One region of the Microbacterium sp. 2216-1 genome, then DNA from elsewhere that is predicted to be linked to it. Evidence: predicted binding sites of a transcription regulator. Region 1 holds the regulator's gene; each other region holds the start of a gene.

Region 1 (9,861 bases):
GACGCGTTCGTGCCGAACAAGTGCTCGGTCGAGGGGCCGGTCGACAGGTTCAGGAAGTCCATGTCGGTGACGGTGTACCGCGACACGAGCGGAACGATGATCGAGCACAATGCCAAGATCACGAAGATGATGATGCCAGCGACAGCGGGCTTGTTGCGCATGAAGCGACGGGTGTACAGCGTCCACTTGGACAGCTGCTTGGCGGGAATGCGCTCCGCCGTCGTGTCGGGGCCGACGGGCGGCTGCACGGACGGGTCAATGGTGTCGGCGCTCATATCAGCTCACCCTCACTCGCGGGTCGAGAACCACGACGGCGATGTCGGCGAGGATGGCGCCGATGGCGGTCAGCAGGGCGCCGAAGGCCGCGACGGCGACAACGCCGTGCACGTCGTTGGTGTTGATGGTGGTCAAGAAGTAGCGGCCCATGCCCTGCCACGCGAAGATCGTCTCGGTCAGCACCGCACCGGTGAAGATCGCGGGGATCGAGAAGGCGACCTGCGTGGCGACCGGGATGAGCGAGGTGCGCAGCGCGTGCTTGCGGATCGCCTGCTGCTTGGTCAGACCCTTCGCCCGCGCCGTGCGCACGTAGTCGGCCTTGATGTTGTCGAGCAGCAACGACCGCTGCAAGAAGTGCGTTCCCGCGTAGCTGATGATCACCAGCGCGATGGTCGGGAGGATGAGGTGCTGCAGCGTGTCGATCAATACGGGGAAGAACCCGGTGACGCCGGGGCTCGACGAACCGGTGACGTAGAACACGCGGGTGCCGACCCAGTTGTTGAAGTTGATCGCGAGGATCACGATCGCCAGGCCCGCCACGATGATGTTGATGTTCATCGTCACGATCGACACCGCCTGCCACACGCGGTCACCGAGCTTGTACTGGCGTGATGCGGTGTAGACACCGATCCAGATACCGAGCAGCGTCGCGATGATCGTGGCCCCGAGCACCAGCTCGGCGCTGACCCACATGCGGTACGCGACCTCGTCGTTCACCGAGCCGCCCGTGGGGCTCACACCCCAGTCCCAGCGGAAGAGGATTCCCGAGAACCAGGTCCACCACCGTTCGATCAGCGGTGTGGACTCGCTGAGATTGCGAGGCCCGAGCAGACCTTCCATCTGCTCTTCGGTCAGGGGAGGCCTTCGGCCTACGTAGTTGCTGCGGGGATCCAGGAACGACCACGCCAGGAAGTAGGTGACGTTGGTCGCGACCACGATCATCAGCAGCCAGCCGAGTGCCCGGCGCACGAGATACTTGATCAAGGTGTTGATTCTTTCTCTTCTACAGCCGTGCCCGGGATCTCCGACGCGCCGCTGAGTCGGGAACACATTCAAGCATCATCCCGCGCTCAGCGCACATCGAGATCACCGACGGCCGTGACGGAGTTCGTCTGCCCGAAACGGGGGGATTTTCGCCCGGGCAACTTCGCGAGACTATCATCGGTCGCGCCGCCGGGCCGACGACTGGGGGAACCGGGCCCCGGAACGTAGACTGATCTGAACCTGCTCTGAAGCATCAAGGACCACATGTCACCCCGCGCTCTCACTCCCTTGTCACCCGCCGCGACCCCGGCCACGCAGATCCGCAACTTCTGCATCATCGCCCACATCGATCACGGCAAGTCGACGCTCGCCGACCGCATGCTCCAGGTCACCGGATCGGTAGCCGATCGTGACATGCGTGCGCAGTACCTCGACCGCATGGACATCGAGCGCGAGCGCGGCATCACGATCAAGAGCCAGGCAGTGCGGATGCCGTGGTCGACCTCCCCATCCGACGGGGAGGGCCTTGAGACCTTCGCGTTGAACATGATCGACACCCCCGGGCACGTCGACTTCACCTATGAGGTGTCGCGTTCGCTTGCCGCATGCGAGGGCGCGATCCTGCTCGTCGATGCCGCACAGGGCATTGAGGCGCAGACGCTCGCGAACCTCTATCTCGCTCTTGAGAACGACCTGCACATCATCCCCGTGCTCAACAAGATCGACTTGCCCGCGGCCGACCCCGACAAGTTCGCCAAAGAGCTCGCCGACCTGATCGGTGGTCGCCCGGAGGACGTGCTGCGCGTCTCGGGCAAGACGGGCGTCGGCGTGGAAGAGCTGCTCGATCGCATCGTGCGCGATATCCCGGCCCCGGTCGGTGACCCGGATGCTCCGGCGCGCGCAATGATCTTCGACTCGGTGTACGACTCCTATCGCGGAGTGGTCACCTACGTGCGCATGGTCGACGGACAGCTCTCGCCGCGCGAGCGCGTGCAGATGATGTCGACCAAGGCGACGCACGAGCTGCTCGAGATCGGTGTGTCCAGCCCAGAGCCGATCCCGTCCAAGGGTTTGGGCGTCGGCGAGGTGGGATACCTCATCACGGGCGTGAAGGACGTACGCCAGTCGAAGGTCGGTGACACCGTCACGACCGTCCGGGGCCCGGCATCCGACCCTCTCCCCGGCTACACCGACCCGAAGCCGATGGTGTTCTCGGGCATCTATCCCATCGACGGCAGCGACTATGCCGAGCTGCGCGAGGCGCTCGACAAGCTCAAGCTGTCAGACGCGTCGCTGCAGTACGAGCCCGAGACCTCGGTGGCGCTCGGGTTCGGCTTCCGCTGTGGCTTCTTGGGACTGTTGCACCTCGAGATCATCACCGAGCGGCTCTCGCGCGAGTTCGGTCTCGACCTGATCACCACCGCACCGAGCGTGATCTACGAGGTCACCACCGACACCGGTGAGACCGTAACGGTGACCAACCCGAGCGAGTACCCTGACGGGCGCGTCGCCTCGGTCTCGGAGCCGATGGTCAAGACCGCGATCCTGCTGCCCAAGGACTACGTCGGCACGGTGATGGAGCTGTGCCAGTCGCGCCGTGGCGCCCTGCTGGGTATGGAGTACTTCTCTGAGGAGCGCGTCGAACTGCGCTATCGGATGCCGCTCGGTGAGATCGTGTTCGACTTCTTCGATCAGCTCAAGTCGAAGACACAGGGCTACGCGTCGCTCGACTACGAACCGGACGGCCGCCAGGAGGCCGACCTGGTCAAGGTCGACATTCTGCTGCAGGGCGACAAGGTCGATGCCTTCAGCTCCATCGTGCACCGCGACAAGGCCTACAGCTACGGCACGCTGATGGCGGAGCGGCTGCGCAAGCTCATTCCCCGACAGCAGTTCGAAGTGCCCATCCAGGCGGCGATCGGTGCGCGCATCATCGCCAGGGAGACCATCCGTGCAATCCGCAAGGACGTGCTCGCCAAGTGCTACGGCGGTGACATCAGCCGAAAGCGCAAGCTGCTCGAGAAGCAGAAGGAAGGCAAGAAGCGCATGAAGATGGTGGGCCGCGTCGAGGTGCCCCAGGAGGCGTTCATCGCCGCACTGTCGGGTGACGTCGAGGGCAAGGAAAAGAAGTAGGGGAGCGGGCGATCACCCAGGTTCGCCTGGGTAGTCTGGAAAACATGCGTCGCGGGACATTCCGAGAAGGCACGGTCGACTATGCCGCGGTCGGGGCCACCCATGCCCCAGACCTCATGCAGTATCCGCCGGAGCGCAGCACCCCCGCCGAGGAGTCCTGGCGGATCGGCAGCGGAGAAGAGCGATTCCGTTCGGCGGCCGAGTCGTTGTTGTCGTGGACGGCGCAGCGCGCCGCCGGACTGCAGATCTCAGACGTGCGCCCGGCTGCGGGTGGCGCGTACACGGGGATCAGCTTCGACGCCGAGGGTGCGCCGATCGCGCCGAACCGCAACCAGCACGAGCAGCGGTTCGACGCCGAGGGCACACCGTTCGCCGCACCCGGCATGACGTTGAAGCTGCACGGACGCGTCAAGGGTATGCGCGCTGACGCCGAGTTGCGGGTGATCTCCGTCACCGAGGAGCGGCGCCGCGTCGGGTTCGTGCTCGGAACCGTCGGCGGTTCGGTCGTCAGTGGCGAGGAATCGTTCGACCTGGACTGGCGTGAGGACACCGACGAGGTGTGGTTCACCGTGCGCGCATTCGACGCGCCCACGGCGGCGCTGTACCGCCTTCCCGGAATGGTGCGCCGGCGTCGTCGCGAGTTGTTCGCGCGGTATCTGCGGGCGATCTCGCCCCTGTACGCGACGCCGATCTGATGCCGGGGGCTCTGCCGCTGGGGGATCCCGCACCCGCTGACGGACGCCTGCCCGCCGATCTGGAGATCGACGCGACGGCCCCGTTCTCGGCCTATCTGCACGTGCCGTTCTGCCGAGTGCGCTGTGGCTACTGCGACTTCAACACCTACACCGCGACCGAACTGCGCGGTGCCAGGCAGGACGAGTACGCCGAGACGTTGATGCGCGAGATCGACCTCGCCCGCGACGTCCTGGACGCAGCCGGTGGGATTCGCCCGCTCGACACGGTGTTCTTCGGTGGCGGAACCCCCACCCTGCTGCCGCCTGGCGATCTGGCGCGCATGCTGGAGCACGCTGTGGACGCCTTCGGCATCCGGAACGGCGCCGAGGTGACGGTCGAGGCGAATCCGGACACCGTGTCGCCGGAGGTCGTGCGGACGCTGGTGGATGCCGGCGTGAACCGCCTGTCGATCGGGATGCAGTCCGCGGTGCCGCACGTGCTGGCGGCTCTGGACCGCACGCATCGTCCCGAGAACGTCGAGACGGCGGTGCACGCGGCGCGCGAGGCGGGTCTCGATGTCAGTGTCGACCTCATCTACGGAGCACCGGGGGAGTCCCTCGCCGATTGGGAGGCCTCGCTCGACGCGGCCCTGTCGCTCGAACCCGACCACATCTCGGCGTACGCCCTGATCATCGAGGACGGCACCAAGCTCGCCCGGCAGATCCGCCGCGGCGAGGTGCCCGCGCCCGATGACGACCTGCAGGCCGATATGTACGAGCTCGCCGACAGCCGTCTCGCCGCGGCGGGTTTCGACTGGTACGAGGTCAGCAACTGGGCGCGTGGCTCCGAGCAGGGGAGCGTCTCGTCGCATGCCTCGCGGCACAACCTGGCCTACTGGCGGGGCTCGGACTGGTGGGGTTTCGGGCCTGGAGCGCATAGTCACGTCGCCGGACTTCGCTGGTGGAATGTCAAGCACCCGGCGGCGTATGCGCAGCGCCTGCACGCGGGGGAGTCACCTGCGGCGGGACGTGAACGGCCTGATCACGAGGCGCAGACGCTCGAACGTGTGCTGCTGCAGAGCAGGCTCGCCGAGGGTCTGCCGATCTCTGAGATCGCCGAGAGCCACCGCTCCCGGGTCGCCGAGCTGATCTCGGACGGACTGGTCGATGCCGCCGCCGCCGTGCGCGACCGCCGCGTGCGGCTCACGTTGCGCGGGCGGCTGCTGGCGGATGCTGTCGTGCGCGCTCTGACGGAGTGACTCCGCGCTAGGACGAGTGCCGGGCGTGTGCCCTGCTCAGTCGGGGAGCAGGTCCAGGCCGGTGGTACGTCGCTGCGGAACCGTCGCGCTCTGTGCGTCCAGCACCCGGGTGCTGCGCTCTGCGCCGAAGGGGGCCCACCCGGGGTCGCCGGTCGTGATGAACGCGATCCACGCGTCGCGCATCTCGTCGGCGAGGTGCTGAGGGGCATCCGACCCTGCCATGCGCCGGGCTTCTGCCGAGGCGAGTTGGTCGAATACGAAACCCAGCTCGAGCGCGTGCGCGGCGCGCAGATCGCGCACCGGACTGCGCCAGGCGAACTCGTACACGTAGGTGGGCGCCGGGCGGGATGCGGCCGCGCGGGTCAGCGGGGCCCGCAGCAGCAGGTCGGTGGCGACCTGACCGTAGATCTCGCCGGTGGACGCCCCGGGGAATGCTGCTCGGTAGGCGGCGATCGCGCGGCGGGGAATGCGCAGGGCGAGCCGGGCGAGCAACAGATGCCAGGATGTGAGCCTGCTGAGCTGCTCGGGGGTGAACCACAGGCGGTACTCGTCGGTGTTGCTGCCGATCAGCAGCGGAACGTCGGACTCACCCAGCACGTCATGTGGAGACCGCGGCAGGGTCTCGGCGTCGATCGCGAACTGGAAACCCGGGGCTCCGCCGAGCGGCGAGGAACCGGCTGCGTGGGTGCGTCGAGCCTCGAGGAGCTGGTCTGGCGTGACGGCGGCGAACGCCTCGCGCTCCGCGGGGATGCCCAGCAGCTTCGCCAACTGCGCGGTCACGCGTCCGGCCTTCTTCCGCGGCTGGGCCCGCAACGGACCCGACTGGATGATTCCTCGTGCGATCATCGGCCGCGACGTGTCGAGCGCGAGCAGACCCGCCACGAGGGCCCCGCCCGCCGACTCGCCCATCACGGTGATCTGAGTGGGGTCGCCCCCGAACGCGGCGACCTCTCGATGCACCCATGCCAGGGCGGCGGCCGCATCGAGCAGACCGAGGTTCGCCGGGGCATCGGACAGCACCGAGAATCCCTCAGAGCCGAGGCGGTAGTTGACCGAGACGAAGACGATCCCGGCGCGGGCGAACACGGCGCCGTCGTAGAGCGGGATGGCCGCGGTGCCGCGTTCGAGCGCACCGCCGTGCAACCACAGCACCACTGGGGCCAGCTCTGCCTGTGCCGGAGCCCAGACGTTTGCGGTGAGCACATCGTCGCCGTCGATGATCACCGACCCGAGCAACTCGCCGATCGGACCGGCGTAGGGAACCTGCGGCGACGTGGGCCCGAACGCGGTGGCCTCGCGTACGTCGTCCCACGGGGCGGGCGGTTGCGGTTCCCGGAACCGGTTCTCGCCAAAGGGCGGTGCGGCGTAGGGGATACCAAGGAATCGGTGCACTCCGTCGGCGACGGAGCCGCGGACGGCGCCGTCCGTGAGGGTGGCGATGGGGGCGTCGCTCATGAGCGTCATCCTAGGGGCAGAGCCACCGCGTTCGGCAGGTGCTCGGCTGGGCGGGGTAGGATTGGCACTCGGTAGGTTCGAGTGCCAGTGGGAGGGGCGATGGTCACAGAAAGAGGACTCGAAGTCCTCCGCGCGATTGTGCAGGACTACGTCGAGACCCACGAGCCGGTCGGTAGCAAGTCGATCGTCGAGCGGCACGCTTTCGGCGTGTCGGCGGCGACCATCCGCAACGACATGGCGCTGCTCGAGGACGAAGACCTGATTGTCGCGCCGCACACCTCCTCGGGTCGAGTGCCGACCGATAAGGGGTACCGCGTCTTCGTCAACCACCTGGCGCAGTTGCGTCCCCTCTCGGCGGGACAACGCAGCGCCATCGAGTCCTTCCTCGGCGCTCCCGGTGATCTCGACGACATGATGGCCCGCACGGTGCGCGTGCTCACGCGCCTCACCGGCCAGGTGGCACTCGCGCAGTACCCGTCCTTCGCGCGGGCGAGCATCACGCACGTCGAGTTGGTCGCCCTCGCACCGAACCGGCTTCTGGTGGTGCTCGTCACCGATGCCGGCGGAGTGTCGCAGCGCATCGCGCAGGTACCGATCGACCTCGATGAGAACGATGTGGGGCTCCTGCGGGCGCAGCTGCTCGCCCTCATCGCCGGTCGTGCGGTCAGCGAGGCCACTGAGCGGGTTCGCTCGCTCGGCGAGCCCGCCCCGGCCGAACACCCCCGTCGGCTGCATCCTGCGCTCAGCGCGCTGGCGGCCGTGATCTCGGAAGAACTGGCCGAGTTCCGGCAGGAACGACTGGTGATGGCGGGGGCAGCGACCCTCGCCCGGCGCGAGCAGGACTTCCGCGGTAGCATCCACCCTCTGCTCGAGGCGATCGAAGAGCAGGTGACCCTGTTGCGGTTGATGAGCGAGATGGTCACCGACGAGCACGGCCTGGCGACCAGCATCGGTACCGAGAACGCGCCCTTCGGGCTCGGCGAGGCATCGATCGTCGCGAGCAACTATGACGCGCCGGGCGGCACCGCGCGCGTCGGCGTGATGGGCCCTACCCGCATGGACTATTCGAGCAATCTCGCGGCGGCGCGGGCGGTCGCCCGCTACCTGTCGCGGTTGCTCGAAGACGACGAGGCCGCCCGTTGACGCCGGCGGTCGTACAGAACACACAGACAGACGCACACGCACGCGCAGAAAGGTGATCGTGGCGGACCACTATGAGGTTCTCGGGGTGTCGAAGGACGCTTCGCAGGATGAGATCAAGAAGGCTTACCGCAAGCTGGCGCGCCAGCTGCATCCGGATGTGAACCCGGGAGATGAGGCCGCCGAGCGGTTCAAGCTCGTCACGCACGCGTACGACGTGCTCAGTGACGAGGACTCCCGGCGACGCTACGACATGGGCGGAGACGCGAACGGCGGCTTCGGAGGGTTCGGCGGTTTCGGCGACATCTTCGAGACGTTCTTCGGTGGTGCCGGCGGTGGGCGCGGGGCACGACCCCGCTCGCGTCGCGAGCGCGGGCAGGACGCCCTGGTGCGGGTCGACCTCGACCTGGGCGACGTCGTCTTCGGAGTGCACCGCGATATCGAGGTCGACACGGCCGTGCTGTGCGAGACCTGCGAGGGTGCGTGCTGCCAGCCGGGGACATCGCCGGTCACGTGTGACGTGTGCGGCGGTACCGGTCATGTTCAGCGTCAGGTGCGCAGCCTGCTCGGCAACGTCGTCACCACTCAGCCGTGCGGCAGCTGCGAGGGCTTCGGCACGACCATTCCCTACCCCTGCGGCTCGTGCGCCGGCCAGGGACGGGTGCGTTCGCGCCGCACGGTCGCGCTCGACATCCCGGCCGGTGTCGAGACCGGCCTGCGCCTGCAGCTGCCCGGATCGGGTGAGGTCGGCCGCGCGGGTGGTCCGAACGGCGATCTGTACGTCGAGATCTCGGTCGCCCCGCACCCGGTCTTCAGTCGGGAGGGCGACGACCTGCTCGCCACGCTTGAGGTCTCGGTGACGGATGCCATCCTCGGCACCACCACGACGATCGACAGTCTCGATGGCACCGTCGATCTCGAAGTGCGCGCCGGGGTGCAGTCCGGTGACGTGCTCACGATCAGCGGGCGCGGCATCACACCCCTGCGCGGAACCCAGCGCGGTGACCTGCGCGTCGGCGTGCAGGTGGTCACCCCGACCCGGCTCGACAGCGCGCAGCGACGCCTCATCGAGGAGTTCGCCAAGAAGACGAAGGCGCCGGCTCCCAAGCTCGCACAGTTCCAGCAGGGGCTGTTCTCGAAGCTGCGCGACCGCTTCCGCTCGCACTGATCTCAGAAACGGACCGACATGGCGCTGCACTTCATCGTCCCCTCGTGCTCCGAGGCCGGTGAGGGTGATCTGATCACCCTCACCGGTGCCGAGGCGAAGCACGCCTCGGCCGTGCGCCGCGTGCGGGTGGGAGAGCACATCACGATCGGTGACGGCACGGGCGTTTGGCTGGAGGGTTCCGTCGAGGATGTCTCGGCCGCCGAGGTCACCGTGCGGATCGCGTCGCGCATCACCAGTGAGCGACCCGCATCGCGGATCACCCTCGCTCAGGCGCTGGCCAAGGGCGATCGCGACGAACTCGCCGTGCAGACGGCATGCGAGCTCGGCGTCGACGAGATCGTGCCGTGGCAGGCGGCGCGCAGCGTCTCGCGTTGGGAAGGGGCGAAGATCGCCAAGGGGCGGGAGCGCTGGGCGACGATCGTGCGCGAGGCCGCCAAGCAGGCGCATCGCGCCTGGGTCCCCGAGGTCGCCGAGCTGAGCAGCACCGCGCAGCTGGTTGCGCGCGCCGCTGAACATCGGATGCTGGTGCTCGACCCCACAGCGGACGTCCCGCTCACCGGCATCCGCGATGACGGTCGCGACATCATGCTCGTGGTCGGGCCGGAGGGTGGCATCAGCGCCGAGGAACTCGCGCGGTTCACGGATGCCGGCGCCGAGCGCGTGCGCCTGGGCGACACGGTGCTGCGCACCTCGACGGCAGGACCGGCGGCGATCGCTGTGCTCTCGGGGGTGCTCGGTCGCTGGTGAGCCGGTGTCCGTCGCCCGGGCCCCC
Region 2 (9,861 bases), 1.1 Mb from region 1:
GCCGGAGTCTCGTACGACTACGCCTACCGCTGCGAGAACGAGACCACCCTCGCTCTCGTGCCACTCGGCTACGCCGACGGCATTCCGCGCCAAGCCTCGGGCGCCGGACCCGTGCTGATCGGTGGGCGCCCGCATACTGTTGCGGGGCGCATCGCGATGGACCAGTTCGTCGTCGATGTCGGCGATCAGCCGGTATCGGTGGGCGACGAGGTGATCGTCTTCGGTGACCCGACGCTCGGGCAGCCGAGCGCCACCGACTGGGCCGATGCCGCCGGCACCATCAACTACGAGATCGTCACCCGCATCGGCGCGCGGGTGCCCCGCCGGAGCGCGTCATGAGCATCGACCCCGCCTTTCTCGGTCGGCACGAGATCGCCACATCGGATGCCATGGAGAACCTCGGTTTCCGCATCGGCGAGCAGCTGCAGGCCGGTGACCTGATCGTGCTGACCGGCCCGCTCGGCGCCGGCAAGACCACCTTCACCCGCGGCCTGGCCGACGGCCTCGGCGTGCGCGGGCCCGTGCAGAGCCCCACTTTCGTGCTCGCCCGCACCCACCCGTCGCTCGTCGAGGGCGCGCCGCTGGTGCACGTCGACGCCTACCGGCTGGCATCCGCCGCCGAGCTCGACGACCTCGACATCGACTTCGCGCGTTCGGTCGTCGTCATCGAGTGGGGGCGCGGGATGGCATCCGCCGTCGCCGACACGTGGTGGGACATCGAGATCGAACGCCCCGTCGGTGGAGCCGACGTCGCCGACGAGGACCTCGACGCCGACGCGCCCCGCTTCGTGACGATCACCCACCCGATCGACTGAGCGGCACTCTCTGCGGAGACGCCCCAGGCGGGGCGACTAATCTGGAGGAGTGATCCTCGCCGTCGATACTTCTCTCGGCACGGCCGTCGCCGTGATCGATGCTGACGGGCGCACGCTCGCCGCGTCGGCCACCACCGACCCGCTCGGGCACGCCGAGGTGATCGGCGACCTGATGGCCGAGGTCACCCGCCCCGGCATCACGCATGTCGTCGCCGGCATGGGGCCAGGACCCTTCACGGGGCTGCGCATCGGCATTGCCGCGGCCCGCGCCTTCGCGCTCGGCCGCGGCATCGAGGTGATTCCCGTGCCCAGCCACTTCGCCATCGCACAGGCCGCGCTTGACGACGGCGCGACCGGTCCGATCACCGTGATCACCGATGCGCGGCGACGCGAGATCGCGGTGAGCGTTTTCGACGGGGTGGATGCTGATGGCATCCCGCGCCTGGTCGAACCCGCCCATCTGCGAAAGCGCGACGGTGAACAGGTGACCGAGGTGCTGTCGGCATCCGCTCTTGCCACGGTCGGTGCCCGCGCTCTCGCTGCGGGCCGCCTGCTCGCCGACGCCGAACCGCTTTACCTGCGCTCACCCGACGTGGTGCAGCCGGGCGCACCGAAGCGGGTGGGCGCATGACTCTGCGCCTCGCCACACTCGCTGATCTCGACGCCGTCATGGCGCTGGAGCGCCGCAACTTTCCCACCGACGCGTGGAGCGAACAGACCATGGGCACCGAGATCGCCAGTGCTCACAACCACTACCTCGTCGACGAGCAGGACGGCCGCATCGTCGGCTACGGCGGGCTGCGCGCCCTGCCGGGTGGGACAGATGCCGACATTCAGACCATCGCGCTCGACGCTGAGGTGCGCGGGCAGGGCCGGGGGCGGATGCTGCTGCGCGCCCTGCTGGACGAGGCCGTCGAGCGCGGCGCGAAAGAGGTGTTCCTGGAGGTGCGGGCCGACAACCCTGTCGCAATGGGCCTGTACCTGTCGGAGGGCTTCGCCGAACTGGGGCGCCGCCCGCGCTACTACCAGCCCGACGACGTGGATGCCGTCGTGATGCGGCTCGATCTGCGCCGGTGGGCGAGGGTTGAGGAGGCCACCGCATGACCACTGAGCCCCTGGTGCTGGGCATCGAGACCAGCTGTGATGAGACCGGCATCGGTATCGTTCGCGGACGCCGCCTGCTGTCGAACACGATCGCGTCGAGCATGGACGAGCATGCCCGATATGGCGGTGTGGTGCCCGAGGTCGCTGCGCGCGCCCACCTGGAGGCACTGCAACCGTCGATCGACCGCGCGCTCGCCGAGGCCCAGGTGCGTCTGGAAGACCTCGATGCCGTGGCCGTGACCAGTGGGCCCGGACTGGCCGGTGCGCTCATGGTCGGCGTCGGCGCCGCGAAGGGACTGGCCGTCTCGCTCGACAAGCCGCTGTACGCCGTGAATCACCTGGTGGGGCACATCGCGGCGGACATCCTGCACGATGGTGCCGATGAGTCGGCGCCGCTGGAGTATCCGACGATCGCGCTGCTCGTCTCGGGCGGGCACACCTCGCTGCTGCACGTGCGCGACCTCACCACCGACGTCGAGCTGCTCGGCGAGACCGTCGATGACGCCGCGGGCGAGGCTTTCGACAAGGTTGCCCGCCTGCTCGGACTGCCATACCCGGGCGGACCCCACATCGACCGGGTCGCTGCCGACGGCGACCCCAAGGCGATCCGCTTTCCGCGCGGCCTGTCGAAGGCATCTGACATGGCGAAGCACCGCTACGACTTCTCGTTCTCGGGTCTGAAGACCGCCGTGGCGCGCTGGGTGGAGCGAGCCGAGGCGAACGGCGACGACGTGCCGCTCGCCGACGTCGCCGCGAGCTTCCGCGAGGCGGTCGTCGACGTGCTCGTCACCAAGGCGCTCGCCGCGTGCGAGGACCGCGGGGTGCCCCGGCTGCTGCTCGGCGGCGGCGTGATCGCGAACCGGCGTCTACGCGATGTGGCACTCGAACGCGCGGCGGCGGCCGGCGTGGCCGTGCGCATCCCACCGCTGTCGCTGTGCACCGACAACGGCGCCATGATCGCGGGGCTGGCAGCCGAGCTGATCTCCAGCGGTCGCCGCCCGTCGACTCTGGCGTTCGGCGCCGACTCGACTCTGCCGGTGACCGAGATCCAGGTGAGTCCGGCATGACCGAGCCGCGCATCGAGGGGCCGACACCCGAGGTCGTCAGACCCGAGGGGGCGGCCTCGTTGCCCGGTGCGTCGAAGGGGTACGGCGAACTGCCGACCGGGCCGGTGCCCACCGATGCGACCCGATTCACGGCGCCCGAGGCCGACGAGTTCACGCCGCGTGAATGGACTCCGGAACCCGCCGATGACGGACGGTTGGCGCCCTGGGCGCTGTTCGCCGCGATCGTCGCGCTGGCGACGTCGATGTTCGTCGGCTGGGGGATTCCGGTGGCGATCGTTGCCGTGATCGCGTCGATCATGTCGCTGCGCAGCCCGGTCGAGACCCGCGGCGTGGCGGTCTGGGCGCTCGTGCTGGGGTGCTGCGCGACGCTGTTCAGCGCAGGGTGGCTGATCTGGGCCACGATGCAGTTCGAGATGATGGGGTGAGCAATGCCGCACAGCGCACGACGACGTGAGCTGGAACGCCGGGCCTACGCTCCCGGCGGTGGACTGACGGATGCTGAAGCTCACGAACTGCAGGTGCTGAGCCGGCGGGAACCCGTGCCCCAGCAAGAGCCCGTGGTCGAGCAAGAGCCGGTGGCTGAGCAAGCACCGGTGTCGGAGAGCGCGGCGCCCGAGGACACGGCTCCAGAGCCCGTTGTGCAGGGTCAGCACACTCTTTTCGATGAGTCTGCAGCATCCGAGTCTGTGGCATCCGACGACCCGGCGTCCGAAGACCCGGCGTCCGGCGCAACGCGCCGGCGCTGGCTGGCGCCCCTGGCGATCCTGGCCGCGCTGGTGCTCGGGTTCGGCGGAGGCTGGCTCGTATTCGGGCGGGGCGACCCCGTGCCGATGACCGACGCTCAGCGCGAGAGTTGGGCGCAGCTGCGGGGCAGCGGCGACTATGACGATGGATCGATACAGCTGTTGGGCGCGGAGCTCGGCGCCGATGCCTGGTACGCCACGCGTCAGGAGGAGACGCTCGAGTGCCTGGTGCTCACCGTCGGTGAGCGCACGGTTCCCACCTGCGAGCCGGTGAGCGCGGAGGGCTCCGACACGGGACTGGGCCTGCACGCCGTGACTACGGTCAAGAGGGACGGCGAGCATCTCAACCTGTGGGCGTCGCTGGGGCGCGATGTGCGCGGCGAATTGACCGTGCTCATGCAGTACCAGAGTGCAACGTGGGACTGGCGCTCGGTGTATTCCGAGACCGAGCTGCCGATCGCCGAGTTCCTCGATGCGGCGGGCTACGACGGTCAGGTGCTCCAGGTCATGGGCTACGACGGCGACACGCCCATCTGGCTGCATCAGTCCGACCGCGCCTGCATTCTTGTCGCGACAGCGGACGAGCTGATCGCCGAGGCCTGCGGGCAACCGACCGCGACCGAGCCACTGGGCCTGGTCATGCCCCATGCGACCTACAGTGTGCTGATGACCGACCCCCGCGGGCCCGTGCTGACGGTCATCCGCGATGCAGCCGAGGCGACGATCGACGACACCACCGGCGACATCATCGACTGATCAGCCGCTCACACCCGGTCGGCGAGGATCGCCACGCGACCTGCTCCCGTGCGGGTGAGGATCAGCGTCGCCGCCTGCGAGCCCTTCAGAGACAGCTTCTTGCGGAAGACCGCCGGGTCGACGTCCATGCCGCGCTTCTTGATCTCCAGACGCCCGATATCGTTCGCGCGCAGCACCGCGTTGATCGCCTTCACGTGGGCGGGCATCGTCTCGCGCACCCGGAACGACTGCACGAACGGGCTCGTCAGTGCGGCATCGCCGGTGAGGTACGCGATCTTCTCGTCGAGCATGCCGGCCTGCAGCATCCGCCCGGCCTCGCCGATCAGGCGGGCGCGGATCACCGCGCCGTCGGGCTCGTGCACGAACGCGCCCAGCTCGCGCAGGGGTGCGTCGTCGGCATCCGCGGGGGCGGTGAGTTCGTGCGTCTCACCGTCGCGCACGATGAGCGCGGAACGTCGGATGCCCTCGCGCGCCAGCGCGCCGCTCCACAGCACCAGCTCGACGACGCTGCCGTCGGCGCTGACCCACTGCGCCTCGACATCGTCGGGGATGAGATCGCGATCCAGTCCCGGCCCGAGCTTGATGCCGGTCGGGTGGGCGCGGGCGACCTCGAGGCACCACGCCAAGGACGGCGACCAATCGGATGCTGCTGTGCGCCGCGTCTCGGCATGACCGGCCGTACGGCGGGCGGGGTCGAGCCACACAGCGCCATCGTTGGGGACGGCGTCCTCGGCCAGCCCCTGCCGCACCGTCGCCCCGAAGGGGGCCAGATTGTAGGAGGCGATCGCCGCGGTGACCTCATCGGCATCCACGGCCGTTATGGCGAGCCCGGCCGCCGCGAACGCCAGACTGTCGCCGCCGATGCCGCAGCCCAGATCGGTCACGCGCGTGATGCCGGCCCGGCGCATGCGCACGGCGTGCAGTGTTGCGACGTTCAGGCGGGTGGCCTGTTCGAGCCCGGCGCGGGTGAACAGCATCCGTCCGGCGAACTCGCCGAACTTCGCTCGCGCGCGCACGCGCAGGTGCGCTTGCCCGACCACGGCCGAGACCAGGTCGGGGGAGTGGCCCTCGGCGCGCAGTCGCGAGACGGCGCTCGCCACCTCGGCCGATGACTCCAACGGCCCGACCGCCTCGAGCAGGTCGAGCCCTTCGCGGGTGAGCAACGCGGTCAGCTCAGACATCTCCACAGGTCAAGCCTATTGCGCACCATCATTGGGTTGGCACTCGCATTGCATGAGTGCCAGCCATCGGCATACACTGGAGTTAGCACCCTCGGCATGAGAGTGCTAACAGTCTTCTGATCTCAGTCACGAAAGAAGAGGTACACCGTGTCGGTTTCCATCAAGCCGCTCGAGGACCGCATCGTCATCCAGCAGGTCGAGGCAGAGCAGACCACCGCAAGCGGTCTGGTCATCCCCGACACTGCGAAGGAGAAGCCCCAGGAGGGCCAGGTCGTGGCAGTGGGCCCCGGCCGCATCGACGACAACGGCAACCGCGTTCCGCTGGACGTCGCCGTCGGCGACCGCGTGCTCTACAGCAAGTACGGCGGCACCGAGGTCAAGTTCGGCGCTGACGAGTACCTCGTGCTCTCGGCCCGCGACGTGCTGGCGGTCGTCGTCCGCTGACGAACCCCGCTCTCAGAAAGACCCGGATGCTTCGGCATCCGGGTCTTTCTGCGTTTCCCCTACCGTCCCCCATGACACCCCCATCGAACCCCCGGGGGGTCCCGACAATGCTCGGGATGGCCCCCGATGCCGCATCGACGCAGACGCCGCACACTCTAATCAAGCGCCAACTGGCACTCACGATGAAGGGGAATCAATCATGGCTGCTGATGACAACATCAACGTCCTCGGAGCTCAGTGGAATCTGGGCCTGGACGTGTCCGACTCGGGGAACGACAACTCGATGACCGACAACTCGGACCACTCCGACAACTCGGATCACTCGGACAACTCCGACAACTCGGACTGGATGTCACACAATGACACCGACGTCAAGGACTCGTTCAACGACAACTCCGACAACTCCGACAACTCGGACTGGATGTCGCACAATGACACCGATGTCAGGGACTCGTTCAACAACGACGAATCCACCAACGACTCCTACAACGACAACTCCGTGCACGACTCGGGCAACCAGACGCTCAACGACCACTCGGTCAACGCCGGCATCCGCCAGTACGACACGGGTATCAACGAGCTCAACATCGGCCTCTCTGGTGGCGGCGGTGGCGGATGGTCGAAGATGATGGGCGGTGGCGGTGCTGACGTCGACGTCGACATCGATGCCCGTTCCACGGTCAACGACCAGTCGGTCAATCAGAACATCTCGACCTCGTCGGGTAGCGGTGGCGCAGCCATCGCGGTCGGCGGAGACGCGGACGGCGGCTGGGGAGGCCCCGCGCTCTCGGGTGCGGCCGGTGGTGACAGCGGCAACGGCGGTGCTGGCGGAGACGGCGGTGACGGCATCGGCGGACTCGGCAGCGGCACCGGTGGCTCGGGCGGCGACGGCGGGGCGACCGGTGATGCCGGCGGCGCTGGATCGCTGGGCCTCGGCGGTGGCGGCGGAGACGCCACGACCGGTCACACCGGAGCGATGGGCGGAGACGCGACCGGCGGCAACGTCGGACAGTACTTCGGCCAGAGCAGCGTCATCTCGTCGGGCGACAACTCGGTGGCGGCCGGTGACGATGTCACCATCAACAACATCGACACCGACATCTCGGTGGGGGACATCTCAATCGGGAACACGTGGAACACCGACTCGTTCAACGACGACTTCTCGGACAACTGGTCGGTGAACGACTCGTTCAACGATCACTCGATGAACGCCGAGTTGGACGTAGAGGTAGAGAACTCGAACATCGGCAGCCCGTTCGGCGACGCCAACGAGCTCGACATCGACCTCTGAGCCGCGCAACTCGCACGACCGGCCCGGCTGTCCACTCTGGTGGACGGCCGGGCACACCACTACACTCCTGAAACACCCGATCCGGAGCGAGAGCGATGTCTTACGAACACGACGACCGAGGGGCAGAAGGCCTGCCGGGCCCCGTCTGGGGAGACGGCGCCCTGTTCGACCCGCTCTCCACCGACTCGTTCAGTCAGGAGCTGGCAGGCATCGACGAATCCGTCTGGGGAAATGCCGATTTGCTCTGGGAAGACGACGCCGTGGGAATCGTCGACCCGGGCGGTGACGCACCCGACGCCGATCCGCTCGCCTGACGGGCGCAAGAGGGGGACACGTGCCGGAGCAGCGCAGATCCACAGACAACAAGATCGTCGACGTCATCCACGAGGTCGGCGATCTCGCCGCGTCGGCGGGACGCGACGACCTCGCCACTCGGCTCGCGAACACACGCGCCCGCTTGGCGGACCCAGCCGTGCGCGTGATCGTCGTGGGTGAGTTCAAACAGGGCAAGAGCAAGCTCATCAACGCACTCGTCAATGCCCCGGCCTGCCCCGTTGACGACGACGTCGCGACCAGCGTGCCGACCACGGTCGGGTACGCCGACCAGCCGTCGGCATGGGTGCTCGAACGCGACGACGACCAGAGCGAACCGCAGCGGCGGCAGATATCGCTCGAATCGCTCGCCGAGTACGTCTCGGAGCGCGGCAATCCCGACAATGAACGCGGAGTGCTCGCGGCAGAGGTACTGCTGCCGCGCGAGATCCTGCGCGGCGGACTGACGCTCGTCGACTCGCCGGGGGTCGGCGGGCTGGAGTCGTCGAACTCGTTGGCCACGCTCGCTGCGCTCTCGTCCGCGCATGCCGTACTGCTGGTCTCGGACGCCTCGCAGGAGTACACCGAACCCGAGGTACAGTTCCTGCAACACGCCATGCGGATCTCGCCGAACGTGGCCGCCGTGCTCGCCAAGACCGACCTGTACCCCGAGTGGCGGCGCATCGAACGAATAGACCGCGAGCACCTGACCGGCCACGACGACGTGCCGATCTTCTCGGTCTCCAGCGACCTGCGCCTGCTCGCGGCCGAGTTGCAGGACCGCACGCTCAACGAGGAGTCCGGCTTTCCAGCCCTCGTCACGCATCTGCGGCGAGAGGTTCTGGGCCGTGCCGAGGTGATCCATGAGCGCAGCGCTGTACATGAACTCGCTTCGGTCGTCGACCAGTTGGAGATGTCGCTGAAGGCCGAACTGAACGCCCTGGTGAACCCAGAAGACACCCCACGCATGATCGCCGAGCTCGAGAACGCGAAGGCGAAGGCCGACGAGTTCCGCGGCCGCTCGGCCCGATGGCAGGTCACCCTCACCGACGGCATCGCCGACCTCGTCGCCGATATGGAACACGATGTGCGCGATCGGCTGCGCAAGGTGCAGCGCGAGGCCGAGAAGGCGATCGACGACGGCGATCCGGGGCCGGTCTGGGACCAGATCAGGGAGTGGTTGGACCAGCGGGTGACCGCGGCGGTGTCGGAGACGTTCGTCTGGACCGATGAGCGTTCGCGATGGCTGGCCGAAGAGGTCGCCGACCTGTTCAGCCAGGACCAATCCGAGATCCCGATCCACGATGTCTCCGACATCCAGGGCGTGCTGGACCCGGTCGATGACATCGCCGGTCTGGACCCCGGACAGCTCAGCGCGACCGAGAAGATGTACATCGGCGTGCGCGGGTCGTATGGCGGTGTGCTGATGGTGGGCCTGGCGACCGGACTGATCGGTATGGCGCTGATCAACCCGCTGTCGCTGCTGGCCGGTGTGCTCGTCGGCCGCCGTGCCTACCGCGAGGACATGAGCAATCGGCTCAGTCGCCGCCAGCAGGAGGCGAAGGTGATCGTACGCAAGTACATCGACGAGGTGACATTCCAAGTCGGCAAACAGCTCAAGGACCGGTTGCGCCTGGTGCAACGGGGAACACGCGATCACTTCGGCGCTCTCGCCGAGGAACTGCACAGTTCGCTGGCCGAGGCGCTCCAACGGGCCAAGCAGGCAGCATCCGGATTCACCACCACCCGTGACCAACGGGTCGTCGCACTGCGCTCGCGCCTGGCGGAGCTCGAGAGCGTGCGCAAGGCCATCCCGGCGCTGCCACCCGTACCGGAACCCGCCGTGCGGGCCGGTGCGCAACCCGCCGGCGCGATCGGTGCGAAGGCGGCACGATGATCGCAACGGCCGCCGAGCCGGTGACGGACGACGTGATCGCCGACACCGAAGAGCTGTTGCGCACCAGTCGCATCGTCTACCAGGGTGACCGCGAGGCGACCGCGTTGATCGACCAGCTCGAGGTGCGGCTGCACGAACCGTTGCGGCTGGCGCTGGCCGGGATCGTCAAGGCAGGCAAATCCACGTTGCTGAACGCCCTGCTGGGCGAGCGGATTGCCGCGACCGACACCGCTGAGTGCACGCGGATCGTC
Region 3 (9,861 bases), on a different contig from region 1:
GCGCCGAGCGGGTGACCTTCGCCGGGTCGATGATTCCCTGTGCGAACATGTCGCCGTACTCGCCGGTGGCCGCGTTCAGGCCCTGGCCCGCGGGGAGCTCCGAGACCTTGTGCGACACGACACCGGGCTCGAGGCCGGCGTTGATGGCGATCTGCTTCAGCGGTGCCTCGGTGGCGACGCGCACGATGTTCGCGCCCGTTGCCTCGTCACCGGTGAGCTGCAGGTTGTCGAGAACCTTGGCCGACTGCAGCAGCGCGACGCCACCGCCGGGGACGATGCCCTCTTCAACCGCAGCCTTGGCGTTGCGGACGGCGTCCTCGATGCGGTGCTTGCGCTCCTTGAGCTCGACCTCGGTGGCCGCGCCCGCCTTGATGACGGCGACGCCACCGGCGAGCTTGGCGAGGCGCTCCTGCAGCTTCTCGCGGTCGTAGTCGCTGTCGGTGTTCTCGATCTCGCGACGGATCTGGGTCACGCGACCCTCGATCACGGATGCCTCACCGGCACCCTCGACGATCGTGGTCTCGTCCTTGGTGACGATGACCTTGCGCGCGCGGCCGAGCAGGTCGAGCGTGGTGTTCTCGAGCTTGAGGCCGACCTCTTCGGTGATGACCTGACCACCGGTGAGGATCGCGATGTCCTGCAGCTGCGCCTTGCGACGGTCGCCGAAGCCGGGAGCCTTGACGGCGACCGACTTGAAGATGCCGCGGATCTTGTTCAGCACGAGCGTCGCGAGAGCCTCGCCCTCGACGTCCTCGGCGATGATGACGAGCTCCTTGCCGTCCTGGATCACCTTGTCGACGACCGGCAGCAGGTCCTTGATGTTGCCGATCTTCTGGTTGGCGATGAGGATGTAGGGGTCCTCGAAGACCGCTTCCTGACGCTCGGGGTCCGTGACGAAGTAGGGGTTCAGGTAGCCCTTGTCGAAGCGCATGCCCTCGGTGAGCTCGAGCTCGGTGCCGAAGGTCTGCGACTCCTCGACGGTGACCACACCCTCCTTGCCGACCTTGTCGATCGCCTCGGCGATCAGCGCGCCGATCTCGTTGTCGGCGGCGGAGATCGACGCGGTGGCGGCGATCTGCTCCTTCGACTCGATCTCCTTGGCGCTGCTCAGCAGGTCTTCGGTGATGGCCGCGACGGCCTTCTCGATGCCGCGCTTGAGCGAGATGGGGTCCGCGCCGGCTGCGACGTTGCGCAGGCCCTCGCGCACCAGTGCCTGGGCGAGAACGGTTGCGGTGGTGGTTCCGTCACCGGCGACGTCGTCGGTCTTCTTGGCGACCTCCTTGACGAGCTCCGCACCGATCTTCTCGTACGGGTCGTCGAGCTCGATCTCCTTGGCGATCGACACACCGTCGTTCGTGATCGTGGGGGCGCCCCACTTCTTCTCGAGCACGACGTTGCGACCACGCGGGCCGAGGGTCACCTTGACGGCGTCGGCCAGGGTGTTCAGGCCGCGCTCGAGGCCGCGGCGGGCCTCCTCATCGAAAGCGATGATCTTTGCCATGAGTCTTTCGTCCCTCCCGGACGTAGGCGATGGGTGTTAGCACTCAGAGTACGCGAGTGCTAACACCCAGTTTGGCACTCGACCCATGAGAGTGCAAGCCGCGTGGTGCCGGTGCGTCCGGCACGGATCATTCGGCGGGAGAGTCTTCGGATTCGTCGGTCGACGGGGCCCCGCCGCTCACGCGGTCCGTTCCCAACACGACCGTCAGCTGTGGGTGTTCGCTGTCGTTGAAGTCCGCGTAGAAGTCGCTCTGCTGCACGGCAGCACCGCCGATCACCTCGGCCACGCCGAGCGCGGCCGCCTCGTCGGCGTCGTCGACGTAGAACACCGTCGTGGTCTCGAACTCTTCGCTGGCCCTGTCGCTGCCGAACACGTCGCCCTGCGACCAACCCTGCGCCAGCAGCGCCTCCTCGGCCTCGGCGACGAGCCCATCCTGCGAGGTCGCGTTGAGGATCAGCACACGGTACGACGTGTCGATCTCAGCTGGCGACCCTTCCTCGCTCTGCGACGCGGAAGGCGAGGAATCCCCCGGCCCGAACGAGATGCGATCCATCATGACGAGGGCTGCGAAGATACCGGCGACGATGAGCACGAGAGCGACGGCCGCTGACCAGAGCAGCACGACCAGCGCATTCATACCGGGCTGCTCGGCGCGGTGGGCGCCGACGCGCCCCGAGCCGCGGGGGATGTCGTCGAAACGATCGTGGGGCTGCTGTGACACCCCTTGATGCTAGCGGGCGGTTGCCGTGAATCCCCAGCGAGCGCCGGGCTCGACGTCGGTGTCAGCCGACGAAGCCCCGCATCCGAGACGAGCGCTGCGCGCCGCGGGCGTCCCGTAGCCGACGGAGCCGCCGCACCAGCAGCGGGTCGAACTGCAGCGCCTGCTCGGTCTCGATGAGCCGGCCGAGCAGTTGGTAATAGCGTGCGGGGCTCATCCCCAGCTGCGTACGGATCGTCTCCTCTTTCATGCCGCCGTGCCGCGGCCAGGCCGCTTCCAGCGTCAGGATCGCGCGGTCGCGATCAGAGAGGTCTCCGAGCATGGTTTCAGGCTACGTCGCATCCGTCCCGCCCTCGGCACGCCACTCCCACCAGCGCCCGAGTGGATCGGCATCGGCACACACCCGCCCGTCAAGGGCGACCGCGAACCCGCGGAAGTCCTCCACCCTGATCGGCGGTTCCCAACCGTCGTGCAGACCGGGCTGGTCGATCGTGATCCATCGGGCATCCATCCCGCCGATGCGATCGATCAGCGTCTCCCGCTCGGCGCGGGGAAGGTAGACCAGCATGCCCGGGGTGCTGATGACGAGCGTCGCGTCGGGCGGCGCGGCGGATGCCAGTTGCTCAAGCCGCTCGATCGCGTCGCCAGCCACGAGCAGCGGCGGGTCGGCTGCGACGATGTCGATGGCCGCCGCGATACGGGCAGCGCGCTCGTGCTCCCCCGGCCAGATCAGGGCATCCATCCACGCCCGGTCCTCGGGGTCGCGCACGTCGATCGGGGCGAGATCGATGCCCGCGCGCCAGACGATGCGTGGCATCCGCAGCGGCGGGAGCGGTCCGCGCACGACGCTGGTCAGTACGACCGATGACGGGCCGCCGTCGGGGTCGAGGCGCATGCGTTGCGCGCCGTCGCCATCCACGTACCGGTAGGAGTACCGATCGGGGTAGAGGCACAGCCCGGCCGCAGCACCCAGCTCGAGCAGGGCGATGGGGCCCTCGATCGCGCTGAGCGCGGGCAGCAGCGCGGCCAGACGCAAGGGCTCGTTCGCCTGCACCGTACGGCATTCGCATTCGGCGACCACGTCGTCGGCGTGCGCGAGCACGAACTCGCGCCAGGCCACGTAGCCCCCGAGGGGCGCGCCGAGCAGGCGGGTGACGGCGAACACCAGAGGTGGCTGCCGATGCTGCGGATCGATCCGGGTGAGAAGCCGCTGCATCTGCGCATCCGACGCGATCCCTGTTGCCCACTCGGCGTACATCTCGCTACGGCCCGGGGCCTCGGCCTGGGCGAATCGGTCAAAGCGTTCACGCACAGCATCCGTCACCCCTTCATTCTCACCGGGAGCGGGCCGCCAATGCGACACGTAGAACACGACCCCGCGCCGCCAGGAACGCGCGAGAATGGAGACATGTCGTACAGCGTGAACAAGACCGATGCCGAATGGCGGGCCGAGCTCGGCGAGGAGCAGTACGCGGTGCTGCGCAACGCCGCCACGGAACGCCCCTGGACGGGTGAGCTGCTCGATGAGAGTCGCAGCGGCCTGTACACCTGCGGTGCGTGCGATGCGGAGCTGTTCCGCAGCGGCACCAAGTTCGACTCAGGATGCGGGTGGCCGAGCTTCTACGAGTCGGTGCGTCCCGAGGCCGTCGAACTCATCGAGGACCGCACGCTGGGCATGGTGCGCACCGAGGTGCGCTGCGCTGCCTGCGGATCGCACCTCGGGCATGTGTTCCCGGACGGGTTCGGCACACCGACCGGCGACCGGTACTGCATGAACTCGGTCGCGCTGTCGTTCACGCCCGACGCATGAGCGCGCGCGAAGCGGCGCTGGCACGCACGTCCTGGTCGAAGGTCACCGAGGCGGCGCCCACGCGCGATGAGCTGGTTCCGCTGATCGAGGCCGCCGGCCGGGTCGCCGATCACTCGTCGTTGCGCCCGTGGCGGCTGATCGAGCTGCGCGGAGACGATCGTTTGACACTCGGAGCGGCGCTGGCCGAGGCAGCCGGCGACGACAAGCCGTCGACGAAACCGCTGCGCGCGTCGCTCTTGATCGCGATCGTCGCCTCATACCGCAAGACCGACAAGGTGCCTCGGTGGGAGCAAGAGGCCGTCGCCTCGGGCGTCGCACACACCCTCAGCCTGCTTCTCGATGAGGCCGGCTGGGGTGTGATCTGGCGCACGGGTGGGCTCACACGGGCCGAGGCCGTCGCGCGGGCGCACGGACTGCACGAGAACGAGGAGCTGCTGGGCTGGCTCTACGTCGGCGGGAAGCCGGAGGGCAAGAGCGCGGGACGGCGCAAGCCCGTCGACGTCGACACCGTGCTCACGCGGATGCCCGACGCTGGCCACGAAGGCGACGAGCAGCCGCCCACCCCGACGGACAAGAAGAAGTCGAAGAAGAAGACGAAGAAGCAAAAGAAGAAGTCGAAGAAGGACTGACCGAGTCGCTCAGCGCCGGCGGGGCAGCGCGACCACGACGGATGCCACCGCGACGACCACCATCGCGATGAGCTGCCACAGTGCGGGCGCGCCCGTGACCGGCCAGACGAGGTCGATCACGACCGATGCGACGAGCTGCCCGAGCACGCTGCCGAGTCCGAGCAGCAGCACGCCGGTGTGCGCCACGAGCCAGGCCCCGAGCAGGATGTAGACGAAGCCGAGCAGACCGCCGACGTACAACCAGGGTTCTGCGGGGAGCGCCGCGGGCATGCCCGTGACGGCGACACTGAGCCCCGCGGCGAGCGCCAGCACGACGGTTCCTGCGGTGAAGCTCATCAGCGTGGCCGTGATCGGCGACGCGGTCGCACGCGCGAGCCGCCCGTTCGCCCCCGCCTGCCAGGCAATGCCGGCCCCCGCGGCGAACGGCAGCAGCAGGAGCCACAGCGGGGCGCTGGCGAGCACATCGCCGCCCAGCGAAATGGCGACGGCGGCGAGCGCGAGTGCTCCTCCCAAGACCCGACCCGGCGTGACGGCGACAACACCGGACGGCCCAAAGCCGATGCGGTCGAGCACCAGACCGTGAATGGTCTGCCCGGCCACGACGCCGACGGTGAACAGTGACACACCAAGCACACCGGCGACAAGGCCCTGCGTCGAGACCGTGAGGGCGCCGCACGTGCCTCCGAGCAGCATCCAGAACGGGATGGTTCGTGAGCGGATGCCCTGCCACAGGCGTCGCACGCCCGCGCGGGCCGATGGGATCAGCGGCACGACGATCAGCAGGGCGGTGAGCCCGACCGCGAACGACACCAACCCGGCGACGATGCCATCGTCGAGCCGCACGCCGAGCACCCCGTTGATGCGCGCCTGCACAGCGGTCATGACGCCGATCGCCACGGCCCCGCCGAGGGCGATCCAGGCGGGCATGCGTCGGGTCTCGGTCATCCTGGCAACCTTATCCGAGCCGGACGACCGGGATGTCGGATGCCCGGTCTACGCTGAGGCCATGTGCGCGAGCTACGGGCTGGATCCGAGATTCGACGACAGCGAGTACCGGGCTGCGGTCGACGCGGCGGTGCTCGACGGGCTGCGTTCGTGGGCGGCGGGCAATGCAGATGAGGTGCTGCGCCCCACCGGCAAGAACCTGCGCAATCTGAACCCGATCCTCACCGGTCCCGACACAATGGAGCTGGCCTGGTGGGGATACCTGGTGAACGGCGCTCCGGCGAGCTTCGCGTCGATCAACAACCGCTCCGAGCGTCTCGCGGGTACCCGCGGTGCGCTCCCTGCGCGCGCGATCGTCCCTGTCTCGTACTGGCGCGAGATGGCCAAACCGTCACGCGTCTGGCAGCACTTCGCCACGGCTGGAGGGGATCTTCTGGGGCTGGCCGCGGTGACCCGCCCCGGCCGCACGGCCGACGGCACCGACTACACCTGCTACAGCATCATCACCCAACCCGCCGCGGCGCATTTGCAGCATGTCCACGATCGCATGCCGCTCCTGATCGCCCCGGGCTTCGCCGAGGAGTGGCTGCTGACGCCGCACCCGGGCGGCGAGATCGTCGAGGGCGCGGTCGCCGCTGCGATGACTGTCAGCGAGCGGATCGAGATCACTCCCGACCCTTGCCTGTGATGACAGGCTGCTGCCACACTGGCCCCATCCCCCGTCAATGACGACATAGGAGCAAGTGATGCAGGATCGACGCCCCCCGTTCTCTCTCACCCGACGCCAATTGCTGGCAGCCGCGCCGCTGGCGGCAGCACTCCCCCTGCTGGCCACCCAGCCGGCCATCGCCGCCGGATCATTCCCCGAGCCCGGCTCCTTCCCGCCCCGCGACGCCCTGATGACCTATGACGATGTCGTCCAGGCCCTCAGCAGCATCCAGAAGACATCGAAGGGTGCCGTGCAGGTGCACACGCTCTCCGGGCTCGGCATCTCGCCCGGGCTCAGCGAGGCCGGGCGCGAACTCTACGTCGCGACGGTCGGTACCGGACCGACTTCCGTGTGGTTGCAGGGACGCATCCACGGCAACGAACCGTACGGCCCCGACACACTGCTCGCCATCCTCAAGGCGGCGGGGTCCAGCGGCTCCCCGCTGTGGAAGGCCGTGCGAGAGAACCTCACTCTGCATGTGATCCCGATGTACAACCCCGACGGTTCGGAGCTGTACATTCGGCACACGGTGCTGCAGGACGGCAGCGAGCGGCGTATCGACCTCAACCGGGACTGGTCTCCGACCGGCTTCGCCGCCAAGGAATCGCTCGCCTGGTACACGTACTGGACTCAGGTCAAGCCCGACGTCGGCCTCGACATCCACCACCAGGGACTCAAGTACGACGACTCCGACGAACCGATCACGATGTCGCTCGGGATCTCGCTGGCGCCCAGCGGCCCCACGCTTCCCGGCATCCTCGGAGGAGAGTACGACATCTCGACGCGCCGACTGCAGGGGCATGTGTATGACGCGCTGCAGCAGTACGGCTACATCAATATCGACCGCTACAGCGTCGGGTCATACGAGATCGACATCAAGGGCGGTGTCGCTTCGGCCGTGATGCTGGGGCTGGACTACAACGGTCTCAACCCCACGGGCCACAGCCACCCGATGGTGTTCTTCGAGACCTACGGCGGCTCCATCGGGCAGAAGAGTCGAGGCAAGGCGATCAAACAGAACGTCCAGGGCGTCGAGGCGCTGCTCGCGGGCCTGGCGGACGGCAGCATCTGGAACACCGACCCGATGATCTGGCACAACATCCCGCACGTCGATTACACCGGGTACTTCACCGATTCCGGCGCGGTAGGCGGCTGGCCGACGCAACCGCCGGTGGTCTGACCCCCGCGGACTCGACTGCGAGCTCAACGGAACACCGAACAGAGCCCCGGAAACACCGAGAGTCCGCACGAACCGGCAGTGCCGGTTCGTGCGGACTCTTTTTCGTGGAGCCGACTACGGGACTCGAACCCGTAACCCCCGTCTCATTTCGACAGAGGGCGACTGACCACCGGGGAGGCAGGACTAGATCGTTCTACCGCGGAATCTCGCGACAACACGTCTCCCGTCAGATCGTCCGAGGTCGACTCAGATTGGCGGTGTTCTGCGAGTAATCATGACTGAAGCATGACTGCCGACTCAGTGGCACCGTCAGCACTCCCCGATGCCGCCGCGCTTTCGTGAGCGCGGGAGTGACATCCCGCAGCTGGGTTTTCGATCGTGTGTTTTCGAGGGATCACGGGGGGGCATTCTGGCGGTGACGGTGGGATTTGAACTCGCGTGGTAGCCGCACGGTGGTCGTGCAAGAACTCAGATCCTTGTGTTTACCTGGTCTTCTGGTTTCCAGAATGATCCGGAAATGGCGTCGGTTTCGCGAGGTGTTAGCACCGTGTTATCACGAACCGCCCTGCGCTACGAGGCGTGCACGCGCTCTGCGCCGCTTCTGAAGCACGCAGCCTCGACGGTGCCAGCGAGCGGCACCGATCGAGCTGCCGGCGACGCTCGACATCGCCGATGTGGAGCTCTCCCCTCGATATGGCGCGCTTGACCGCCGCTCGATGTTCTATGAGAAGAGTTCGCCGAGAGCATCAGCCGGATCGGGCGGTAATGGGAGTTCGAGGCTCTCGCGTATGCCCTCGGGGGTTGCACCAGTCTGCTGAATCTCAGCGATCGCGCACGCCCACTTGTACGAGTCGAGCTTGCCGGAATGTTCAGCCTCGTAGCGCATCCGCTGGATTACGCCCCCCAGCCCTATTGCCAAGACCAAGAAGAGCGCCATCAACATGTCAGAGACAGTCGGACTCTGCACGTGTACTGGGGAGGGTTGGCGCCGAAGCCCAACCACGTCTTCTACGCCCGCGCGAATCCGCGCGGGTAGCTTTTGAACGAGCACCGATACTCGATCAAGCGTCATGACTGCATCTAACCGATGCGCCAGGCGGTTCCGTTCTTGATTCACGAGCCGGATTGCGGTCACTAGCTCTGCCTCTAGCAACTCGAAAGCATCACAGACACTCAGCTTCGTTGAGAACGACGCGCGATCCAAGAAGGCCCCGGCACGCTCCCCGCGAAGTTCAATGATGGTGGCTAGCGCCTGCTCAACCAGGAGATGCCCCCTAAGGAAGGTCATTCCAGCCTCGGCATCCCGGTCAAACAGTAGGTCTCTGAACTCCTTCGTTCCTGCATACGTCGACGACATGGTTGGTAGTCAAGCACGTCGAGCGCAGATCCCACGAGAAGTGGAACGTCAGCGAGACCTTCACCGATTCCCGCCTCGAGATATTTCGAGCCTACAAGCGGGGAGAGAAGAGTCGACTCCCCGGCGGTACCCGGCGAAGAGGGCGAGGGGGTCTACCCCCATGCCCTCGTGAGTGCGCGCGGTTGTCGCTCCCCGGGTGCTGTGCTGGCGCGTGTGGGCTTCGCTTGGTCGCGTTGGTGGTTCGCTATGCTGTAGGCGTTTCCGGCCGTCCTGCGTGCGTGTGAGCGTTTCGCTCTGGGGGTGGGTTCGTGTGCTCGGCGGCGGCGTGCGCGGCGTGCTGGTGTTGCGCCTGCCGCTGTGCGCGGTGCGTGTGGTCAGTACCTCGGCGATCAGTGATCGATGTTGGTCGACTTCTTCCGTTCGCTGTTGAGCATGAGGTGGGGGTGCTGGTGTGTGTGCTCTGCTGCTCCTGCTGAGCGGCATACCCCCTCCCCCTGCACGCTGCCGCCTGTTGGTGTGGATGCAATCGGTGTGAGGTGGTGGCAGCACCGGCCAGCCGTAGCCTGTGAGTGTGGCGTGGGCTGGTCGGCGCTGCCGGGGCCGGGGTTAGCCGGCGTGCTCGATCATCTCCCGCTTGGTGTGCTCCAGGGTGAGCCCGTGCCCGGGGTGATGGGCGTCGAGGAACTCGTACCACTCGGCCTTGCTTGCGGTAGTTGCGGGCTTGCCGGCGGGTGGCTGGGTGGCTGCACTGACAGGCAGCTGTGCGAGGTGCAGGCCGCTCGTCGGGTTCTGTGCGGTCGCCTCGGGCTGGGTGCTCGTGGTCGCTGCCGGGGGGCGACGGCTCGGCCAGCGTCGGCGTCGGCACCGGCACGGCTTCCTCGGTGATCGTGTATCCGGCGCGTCGGAAGTAGCGCAGGGCGTTGGGGTCGTCGGTGTCGCCTGTGGCCGGATCGACTCGACGAGGTGACGAAACGGCTCGAAAAGGCTCGACGGAAGGCACTCAAGCCGAAGG

What was found. The regulator HrcA, encoded in region 1, represses chaperone genes, less so after heat shock. The targets are predictions, from matches to a motif close to TTNGCACTCGNNNNNNNCGAGTGCNAA.
Region 2: groES (co-chaperone GroES) is a predicted target of HrcA. The motif match lies at 5,703-5,729, and genes of this name have one in related genera.
Region 3: groL (chaperonin GroEL) is a predicted target of HrcA. The motif match lies at 1,538-1,564, and genes of this name have one in related genera.

The regions. Positions count from the first base shown of each region.
Region 1 covers NZ_JBKFTM010000001.1:1,521,559-1,531,419, reverse strand. Annotated here, with positions in the region: gene ACLD0U_RS07140 (ABC transporter permease) at 1-275, opposite strand, end outside; gene ACLD0U_RS07135 (ABC transporter permease) at 277-1,260, opposite strand; gene lepA (translation elongation factor 4) at 1,525-3,393, shown strand; gene ACLD0U_RS07125 (DUF1990 family protein) at 3,438-4,088, shown strand; gene hemW (radical SAM family heme chaperone HemW) at 4,088-5,326, shown strand; gene ACLD0U_RS07115 (carboxylesterase/lipase family protein) at 5,363-6,781, opposite strand; gene hrcA (heat-inducible transcriptional repressor HrcA) at 6,881-7,924, shown strand; gene dnaJ (molecular chaperone DnaJ) at 7,983-9,089, shown strand; gene ACLD0U_RS07100 (16S rRNA (uracil(1498)-N(3))-methyltransferase) at 9,108-9,836, shown strand.
Region 2 covers NZ_JBKFTM010000001.1:461,689-471,549, forward strand. Annotated here, with positions in the region: gene alr (alanine racemase) at 1-339, shown strand, start outside; gene tsaE (tRNA (adenosine(37)-N6)-threonylcarbamoyltransferase complex ATPase subunit type 1 TsaE) at 336-815, shown strand; gene tsaB (tRNA (adenosine(37)-N6)-threonylcarbamoyltransferase complex dimerization subunit type 1 TsaB) at 865-1,446, shown strand; gene rimI (ribosomal protein S18-alanine N-acetyltransferase) at 1,443-1,919, shown strand; gene tsaD (tRNA (adenosine(37)-N6)-threonylcarbamoyltransferase complex transferase subunit TsaD) at 1,916-2,986, shown strand; gene ACLD0U_RS02130 (DUF4190 domain-containing protein) at 2,983-3,411, shown strand; gene ACLD0U_RS02135 (hypothetical protein) at 3,415-4,485, shown strand; gene ACLD0U_RS02140 (THUMP-like domain-containing protein) at 4,494-5,672, opposite strand; gene groES (co-chaperone GroES) at 5,814-6,110, shown strand; gene ACLD0U_RS02150 (hypothetical protein) at 6,310-7,401, shown strand; gene ACLD0U_RS02155 (hypothetical protein) at 7,497-7,715, shown strand; gene ACLD0U_RS02160 (dynamin family protein) at 7,736-9,610, shown strand; gene ACLD0U_RS02165 (GTPase) at 9,607-9,861, shown strand, end outside.
Region 3 covers NZ_JBKFTM010000003.1:23,527-33,387, forward strand. Annotated here, with positions in the region: gene groL (chaperonin GroEL) at 1-1,501, opposite strand, end outside; gene ACLD0U_RS10130 (LytR C-terminal domain-containing protein) at 1,629-2,222, opposite strand; gene ACLD0U_RS10135 (DUF3263 domain-containing protein) at 2,284-2,541, opposite strand; gene ACLD0U_RS10140 (DUF2332 family protein) at 2,551-3,543, opposite strand; gene msrB (peptide-methionine (R)-S-oxide reductase MsrB) at 3,628-4,029, shown strand; gene ACLD0U_RS10150 (nitroreductase family protein) at 4,026-4,658, shown strand; gene ACLD0U_RS10155 (DMT family transporter) at 4,668-5,603, opposite strand; gene ACLD0U_RS10160 (SOS response-associated peptidase family protein) at 5,665-6,291, shown strand; gene ACLD0U_RS10165 (M14 family zinc carboxypeptidase) at 6,350-7,492, shown strand; gene ACLD0U_RS10170 (hypothetical protein) at 8,214-8,849, opposite strand.